2 regions of the Micrococcus sp. ACRRV genome follow, and region 2 is predicted to be linked to the other one. Evidence: predicted binding sites of a transcription regulator. Region 2 holds the regulator's gene; the other holds the start of a gene.
What was found. The regulator HrcA, encoded in region 2, represses chaperone genes, less so after heat shock. The targets are predictions, from matches to a motif close to TTNGCACTCGNNNNNNNCGAGTGCNAA.

Region 1 (4,277 bases), on a different contig from region 2:
TGTTCTCCCACCTCGTCTCCGACGCGTCGCTGGAGGAGCTGCACGGCTTCGCCGCGGCCCACGGCCTCTCCCCGCGGGCCTTCGACCTCGACCACTACGACGTCCCGGCCCACCGGCACGCCGAGCTGGTGGCCGCGGGAGCCCTCGCCGTGGACGGCGGGGAGCTGGTGCGGCGCCTGATCCGTTCGGGACTCCGGGTGCCCGCCCGCCGGCGGGACGGCCGCGCGGAGCCCGTGCTGCGGCGCCGGTGGGCCCGGCTCTTCGCGGGGACGGACGCCTCGCCGGACGCGGTCACGGCCGCCGGGGCCGAGCTGCTGGGGCGCTGGTCCGAGCCCCACCGCCGGTACCACGCCCCCGCGCACCTGCTGGCCGTCCTCCAGGCGGTGGACCTGCTCTCCGCCGCCGGGGAGGACCTCGGGCCGCACCCCCTCGCCGTGCCCCTGGCCGCCTGGCTGCACGACGCCGTCTACACCGCCGACCCCGCCCGCGGCCCCGGCGCCGACGAGGAGGACTCGGCGCGCCTGGCCGAGCGCCTGCTCGCCGCGCCCGGCCTCGCGCTGGGGGACGACGTCGTCGCCGAGACCGCCCGCCTGGTGCGCCTCACCGCCGAGCACCGCCCCGCCCCGGACGACGCCGCGGGCGCCGTCCTCTGCGACGCCGACCTCGAAGTCCTGGGCCGCGCCCCGCACGACTACGAGGCCTACGTCGACCTGGTGCGCGCCGACTTCGCCCACGTCCCGGACGAGGCCTGGCGGACGGGCCGCGCCGCCGTGCTGGAGGGGCTCCTGGGGGCGGACCGGCTCTACGCCACCGCCGCCGGCCGCGCCCGCTGGGAGGACCCCGCCCGCGCCAACCTGGAGCGCGAGCTCGCCGCCCACCGGCCAGCACTTTCGTGAAAGAAAACGTCGCTACCGTCCCGGTAGACCGGGATGGTAGCGACGTTCTCCTCAGCGAAAACGCTGGGCGTCAGCGGGTGGTCACATCATGCCGCCCATGCCGCCCATCGGGTCCATGCCCTCGGCGCCTGCGGCGGCCTTCTCCGGCTTGTCCGCCACGACGGCCTCCGTGGTGAGGAACAGGCCCGCGATGGACGCGGCGTTCTGCAGCGCGGAGCGGGTCACCTTCACCGGGTCGTTGATGCCCGCGGCCATGAGGTCCACGTACTCGCCGGTGGCGGCGTTCAGGCCGTGGCCGGACTCCAGGGACTTCACCTTGTCGGCGACCACGCCCGGCTCCAGGCCGGCGTTGAAGGCGATCTGCTTCAGCGGGGCCTCGATGGCGACCTTCACGATGTTCGCGCCGGTGGCCTCGTCGCCCTCGAGCTGCAGGCCCTCGAAGGCCTTGGCGCCCGCCTGGATCAGGGCCACGCCGCCGCCGGCGACGATGCCCTCCTCCACAGCCGCCTTCGCGTTGCGCACGGCGTCCTCGATGCGGTGCTTGCGCTCCTTGAGCTCCACCTCGGTGGCCGCGCCGGCCTTGATGACGGCGACGCCGCCGGCCAGCTTGGCGAGGCGCTCCTGCAGCTTCTCGCGGTCGTAGTCCGAGTCGGTGTTCGCGATCTCGGAGCGGATCTGGGCCACGCGGCCGGCGATCTGGTCGGCGTCGCCGGCGCCCTCGACGATGGTGGTCTCGTCCTTGGTGATGACCACCTTGCGGGCGGTGCCCAGCAGGTCGAGGGAGGCGTTCTCCAGGGACAGGCCCACCTCGGAGGAGATGACCTGGCCGCCGGTGAGGATGGCGATGTCGGCCAGCATGGCCTTGCGGCGGTCGCCGAAGCCCGGGGCCTTCACGGCCACGGACTTGAAGGTGCCGCGGATCTTGTTGACCACGAGGGTGGCCAGGGCCTCGCCCTCGACGTCCTCGGCGATGATCAGCAGCGGCTTGCCGGACTGCATGACCTTCTCCAGGATCGCCACCATGTCCTTCACGGTGGAGATCTTGGAGTTCACGATCAGGATGTACGGATCCTCGAGGACGGCCTCCTGGCGGTCCGCGTCGGTCACGAAGTAGCCGGAGATGTAGCCCTTGTCGAAGCGCATGCCCTCGGTGAGCTCGAGCTCCAGGCCGAAGGTGTTGGACTCCTCGACGGTGATGACGCCCTCCTTGCCGACCTTGTCCAGGGCCTCGGCGATGAGGGAGCCGATCTGGGCGTCGGCGGCGGAGATCGACGCGGTGGCGGCGATCTGGTCCTTGGTCTCGATCTCGCGGGCGGCGGAGAGGAGCTCGGAGGTGACGGCCTCGACGGCCTTCTCGATGCCGCGCTTCAGGGAGATCGGGTCCGCGCCGGCGGCCACGTTGCGCAGGCCCTCGCGGACCAGGGCCTGGGCCAGCACGGTGGCGGTGGTGGTGCCGTCGCCGGCCACGTCGTCGGTCTTCTTGGCGACCTCCTTGACGAGCTCCGCGCCGATCTTCTCGTACGGATCCTCGAGCTCGATCTCCTTGGCGATGGAGACGCCGTCGTTGGTGATGGTGGGGGCGCCCCACTTCTTCTCCAGGACGACGTTGCGGCCGCGCGGGCCGAGGGTCACCTTGACGGCGTCGGCGAGGGTGTTCAGACCCTTCTCCAGGCCACGGCGGGCCTCTTCGTCGAATGCGATGGTCTTGGCCATGATGCAGTCCTTTCTGGACGGGTGCTTCGATTCGCGCCTGACCCGCAGCGGTGCCCGCGACGGACGGCCCCGGACCGGGGCCTCACCGATGGAGCAGGTCCTCCACCTCGGGCGGCCGCCGGCCGGGTACTGCTGGCAGTCGCACCGCGGGAGTGCTAGCCCCATTATGAGCACTCACCACCGGAGAGTGCAAAGCCCGCGGGCGCCCTGCGACGCCGTTCCGCAGGGGGCGAAAAGGGCCCCCGTCCGCGCCTCCTTCCGGAGCGCGGGCGGGGGCCCGGGACGGCCTGCGCGCGTCAGCGCACCGGCCGCCTGCGTGGGTCAGCGCACGACGACGACGGCGATGCCCGGCACCTGCAGGTTCGGCACCTGCTGCACCGGCATGCCCAGCTCACGGCCGACGGCCTCGGCGGCCGCCCGCTTGTCCGCGCCGTTGTACATCACCGTGTTCGAGGTGACGCGGAAGCCCGGCCAGTTGTCCGCGGTGACGCGGGTGTAGCCCGCGCCCGTGAGACGGTCGGCGTAGGAGGCGGCCAGGCCGTTCCTGCGGGTGGCGTTGTAGACGTTCACCGGGGTGGACTTCACGGCCCGATCCGCGGACTCCTGGGCCGCAGCGGACCGGGAGGCCTCGGCCGAACGGGACGCCTCCGCAGAACGGGACGCCTCCGCCGACCGGGACGCCTCCGCAGAACGGGACGCCTCCGCCGACCGGGACGCCTCGGCGGCGCGGGAGGCGTCCGCGGCGGCCTGCGCCGACTCGGACGCGGCACGCTCACGGGCGGCGGCGTCGGCGGAGGAGGCGTCGGCCGCGGCCTGCGCGGACTCGGAGGCGGCGCGGGCGGCGTCGTCGCGGGAGCGCTGCGCGTCCGCGGCGGCCTGGGAGGACTCCGCGGCAGCCTGGGAGGACTCGGCGGCGGCGCGGGACTCGACGGCCGCGTCGGAGGAGGGGGCCGCGGCGGACTCGGCGCCCGCGTCGGACGACGGGGCCGCCGGGGCGGCGGAGTCGGGGCCGCCGGAGGACGAGGCGTCGGAGCTCGGCGCGTCCGACGAGGACGAGGAGGCGTCGGCGGCGGGCATGGCGGTCACTCTACTGGGGCCCTCCGGGGCCGCACGGCTACGCTCGGGCCCATGGACCTGATCTCCCCGCTCGATCCCGGCTGGGCCGCCGCACTGGCAGACCAGGAGGAGGCGCTCGTCCGCGTCGGCGCCGAGCTCACCGCCCGCCGCGCGGCCGGCGAGCAGGTGCTCCCCGCACCCGAACACATCCTCCGCGCGTTCCGCCAGCCCTTCGCGGACGTGAAGGTGCTGATCGTGGGCCAGGACCCCTACCCGACGCCCGGCCACCCCATCGGCCTGTGCTTCGCATGCGACCGCCACGTTCGGCCCCTGCCCCGCTCCCTCGCCAACATCCACCGCGAGCTCCACGACGACCTCGGCGTCCCGCCCGCCGCCCACGGCGACCTCTCCGCGTGGACGGGCCAGGGCGTGCTGCTGCTGAACCGGGTGCTCACCGTGCGCGCGGGCGCGGCGGGCAGCCACCGCGGCATCGGCTGGGAGCAGATCACGGAGGCGGCCGTCCGCGCACTCGTCGCCCGAGGCACGCCCCTGGTCGGCCTGCTCTGGGGCAACGACGCGCGGCGCCTCGCGCCCCTCCTCACGGCGGGCGGC
Region 2 (4,277 bases):
CACCTCCGCGGCCGCCTCCAGGTCCGCGTCCGGGAGACCGCCGAGGCCCAGGTCCGCGTCCTCGTGGAGCACCAGGAGCAGCCGGTCCGGGCCGGCCAGCCCGGCGACCGCCGTGCCCGAGACGACGGGCCGGACCTCCGGGACGCGCGCGCGCCGGGCCTGCTTGGCGGCGGCGCGGACGGTGTCCTCCCACTTCTGGTGGGCCTTGGCGGCCTTCGCCCCCTTCCAGCGCACGATCGAGCGCTCCGCCTCCCAGGGCACCACCGCGTCCACGCCGAGCTCCGTGGAGGCCTGGACCGCCATCAGGTCGCGGTCCCCCTTGGCGAGCGCCTGGACGAGCACCAGCGCGGGGCGGGGGGCGGCGTCGTGCTCCAGCGACTCCACGCGGACCGTGACCGCCGACGGCGCGGCGTCGACGACGACGCACGAGGCCCGGGCGCCGGAGCCGTCCGCCACGAGCACGGACTCCCCCGCTCCGAGGCGCATCGAGGCCGCGGCGTGCCGGGCCTCCGCGCCGGTGAAGGTCACCTCCGCGCCGGGGGCGACGCCGGCGAGCGCACCGGCGTCGAGGAGGAAGAGCGGCGCGGTCACAGGTTCCTCAGGTTCTCGCGCAGCCGGGCGAACATGCCCTTGGACTGCGGCGGGGCGCCGTGGACGACCTCCTCGCCGCGCAGGCCGGCCAGCTGCTCCAGCAGCGCGCGCTGCTCGTCGGTGACGTCCGTGGGCGTGGTGACGACGACGTCCACCTTGAGGTCGCCGCGCCCCGCGCCGCGCAGGCGGCCGACGCCGAGGCCGCGCAGGGTCTCCACGTGGCCCGACTGGGTGCCCGGCTCGATGTCGACCTCCTGGGGGCCGTCGAGGGTCTCCAGGGTCACCGAGGTGCCGAGCGCGGCCGCGGCCATGGGCACGGTGACCGTGGTGGCCAGGTGGTCGCCCTCGCGGCGGAACACCTCGTCCGGGCGCACCTGGACCTCCACGTACAGGTCTCCGTTCGGGCCGCCGCCGGGGCCCGCCTCGCCGCGGCCGGCGAGGTGGATGCGGGTGCCGTCGTCCACGCCGGCGGGGATGCGGATGGTGAGGGGCTGCTGCACGCGCACGCGGCCCTGGCCGGAGCACTCCGTGCAGGGGTGCGGGATGACGGTGCCGAAGCCGCGGCAGACCGGGCAGGTCTCCGCCGCCATGATGGTGCCCAGCATGGAGCGCACCGGGCGCTGGGTCATGCCCTGGCCCTGGCACGTCGAGCAGGTCTCCGGGTGGGTCCCCGGCTCGCAGCAGGTGCCGGAGCACCGCTCGCAGGTGACGGCCGTGTCCAGCTGGAGGGTGGCCTCGCCGCCGAACACCGCGTCCCGCAGCTCGATCCGCGCCGTGACGAGCGCGTCCTGGCCACGCCGGGCGCGGGGCATGGGGCCGCGCCCGCCGCCGGGGGTGCCCGCCGCGTTCATGAAGGTCTCGAAGATGTCCGCGAACCCGCCGAAGCCGGCGCCGCCGAACCCTCCGCCCCCGAAGCCTCCGGCGGTGCCGTTCTCGTTGCCGGTCTGGTCGTAGACGCGGCGCTTGTCCTCGTCGGAGAGCACCTCGTAGGCGTGGGAGATGCGCTTGAACTCCTCCGCGGCCTCCTCCGAGGGGTTCACGTCCGGGTGGTGCTGACGCGCGAGCTTGCGGTAGGCACGCTTGATCTCCTCCGCGGACGCGTCGCGGCTGACGCCGAGCGTGGCGTAGTGGTCGGCCATGGGTCTTCCTCCGGTGGGGTCAGGTTCAGGTGGTCAGGATGCGGGACAGGTACCGGGCGATCGCGCGCACGGCGGCCATGGTCCCGGGGTAGTCCATGCGGGTGGGCCCGATGACGCCGACCTTGGCGACGGCCCCCGGGCCGTAGGCGGCGGCGACGACGGACGTGTCCGCCAGCGACGCCCCGTTCTCGGCGCCGATCCGGACGGAGACGCCGTGGGCGTCCTGCCCCATCTCGGTGAGCAGGCGCAGCAGCACGACCTGCTCCTCCAGCGCCTCGAGGATGGGGCCGATGGACGAGTGGAAGTCGTCCGTGCTGCGTGCCAGGTTGGCGGTGCCGGCGAGCACGATGCGGTCCTGCCGCTCGGCCTCGAGCAGACCGCGGACCGCCCCGACGACGTCGACCGCGGCCGCGCGTCGGGCCGGGGGCAGCCCCTCGAGCGGGGTGTCCAGGACGGCCGCCGCCTGCGCCGGGCCCAGGCCCTCGATGACGGGCAGCAGGACCGCGCGCAGGGCCGCGAGGTCCTCGTCCTGCACCGGCCGGGCAAGTGCCACCGTGCGCTGCTCGATCCGCCCCGTGGAGAGGATCAGCACCACGAGGACGCGCTCGGGGGTGAGCGCGACCAGGTCCAGGTGGCGGACCGTGGAGCCGTCCTCGTGGGGGAACTGGACCACGGCCACCTGTCGGGTGAGCTGGGCGAGGAGCCGGACGGTGGCCTCCATCATGGACTCGGTGTCCGCCTCGGAGTCCAGCAGGGTGCGCACGGCGCGGCGCTCGGCCGCGGAGAGCGGCTTGACCTCGGAGATGCGGTCCACGAAGACCCGGTAGCCCTTGTCCGTGGGGACGCGTCCGGCGGAGGTGTGCGGGGCCACGATCAGCCCCTCCTCCTCGAGGGCCGCCATGTCGTTGCGCACCGTGGCGGAGGAGACGCCCAGGGCGTGGCGCTCGACGAGCGCCTTGGAGCCCACCGGCTCGCGCAGGGACACGTAGTCCTCCACGATCGCCTGCAGCACCTGGAGACGGCGGGGCTGCTCGGTCACGGTGCGCTCCTCTCCTCACGACGACGAGCGGGACCCCGGGCCCCGCGCTGGCACTCACCGGCGCCAAGTGCCAATGCTAGCCATCGGCGGGACGCGCCGCCCGGACCGCGCGCCCCGATTCCGCCTCCGGCGGAGCCGGGCACCTCGCTAGGGTGGCCCGCATGGACTGGAGCAGCTGGGGCCCGGGGGCCCACGAGGACCTCGCCCGCCCCGCCGGACCCACCGCCGTGGAGGCGCCCGCCACCCCGGGGACGGTGGTCGAGGACGTGGCCAGCGGATTCGTCGGGGCCGTGGTGCGTGTGGAGCGCTCCGGCGGCACCCACGTGGTCGTCCTCGAGGACCGACGGGGCGTCCGCCGCGGCTTCCCCCTCGGCCCGGGCTTCTGGATCGACGGCTCCCCCGTCGTGCTCGTGCCCCCGCGGTCGGCCGCCCCGGCGGCCGCCGCCCGCACCGCCTCCGGCTCCCGGCGGGTCGAGGGCGCGCGCGCCCGGACCGCCCGCGCGTCGCGGATCTGGGTGGAGGGCGTGCACGACGCCGAGCTCGTGGAGAAGGTCTGGGGCGAGGACCTGCGCCTCGAGGGGATCGTGGTGGAACCCCTCCACGGCGTCGACGACCTCGCCGGGGCGATCCGCGACTTCGCCCCCGGCCCGGGCCGCCGCCTCGGGATCCTCGTCGACCACCTCGTCGCCGGCTCGAAGGAGGAGCGCCTCGCCGCCGAGGCCATGGCCGTGCCCGGCGCCGCCGGCAACGTCCTGATCCTGGGCCACCCGTACCTGGACGTGTGGCAGGTCATCAAGCCCGCCGTGCTCGGCATCGACGCCTGGCCGGTGGTGCCCCGCGGCCAGGACTGGAAGACCGGCGTCCTCCGCGGCCTCGGCTGGCCCGCGGGCACCAAGGAGGCCACGGGCCTGGGCTGGAAGCGGCTGCTCTCCCACGTGCGGACCTACGCCGATCTCGAGCCCGCCCTGCTGGGCCGGGTGGAGGAGCTGATCGACTTCCTCACCGCCCCGGGGGCCTGACCCGCCGGCCCCGGCGGGGCCGCCACCCCGTCTCCACCCCCTGCGTCTACACTGGGGCAGGCCCCGCCCCGGACGACGCCCGCGGCACCGGGCGGCAGGACGACAGAGGAGCACCGTGGCCACCACCCCCAGCACCACCCCCGCCGGCGAGACCGCGACCCCGCGCCGCGCCGCGGGCGGGAGCGCGGCCCACGAGGCCCCCGCCTGGCTGCGCGACGCCGCCGGCGGCCGCGCGCCCCTCACCGCCAAGCAGGACCGCGACCGCGCAGCCCTGTCCCACCTCAGCCTCGCGTGCGGCCTGCCCGGCCCGCTGGTGATGTGGCTGCTCTATCGGGACCGCGGCCCGTTCACGGCTCAGGAGTCCCGCGAGGCCCTGAACTTCTCCCTCGCGCCCACCCTGCTGATCGTCCTCCTGTTCCTGCTCGGCGGCGTGCCGCTGCTCGGCGGGCTGCTCGCGATCCTCGGCGCCCTGCTGTGGATCGCGCTGGC

Region 1: groL (chaperonin GroEL) is a predicted target of HrcA. The motif match lies at 2,742-2,768, and genes of this name have one in related genera.

What each region holds. Positions count from the first base shown of each region.
Region 1 covers NZ_JAKRNH010000091.1:1,758-6,034, reverse strand. Annotated here, with positions in the region: gene MHY29_RS09415 (DUF4031 domain-containing protein) at 1-896, shown strand, start outside; gene groL (chaperonin GroEL) at 978-2,609, opposite strand; gene MHY29_RS09405 (LytR C-terminal domain-containing protein) at 2,931-3,686, opposite strand; gene MHY29_RS09400 (uracil-DNA glycosylase) at 3,738-4,277, shown strand, end outside.
Region 2 covers NZ_JAKRNH010000001.1:28,990-33,266, reverse strand. Annotated here, with positions in the region: gene MHY29_RS00135 (16S rRNA (uracil(1498)-N(3))-methyltransferase) at 1-591, opposite strand, end outside; gene dnaJ (molecular chaperone DnaJ) at 588-1,730, opposite strand; gene hrcA (heat-inducible transcriptional repressor HrcA) at 1,756-2,769, opposite strand; gene MHY29_RS00120 (DUF3097 family protein) at 2,931-3,788, shown strand; gene MHY29_RS00115 (DUF4870 domain-containing protein) at 3,904-4,277, shown strand, end outside.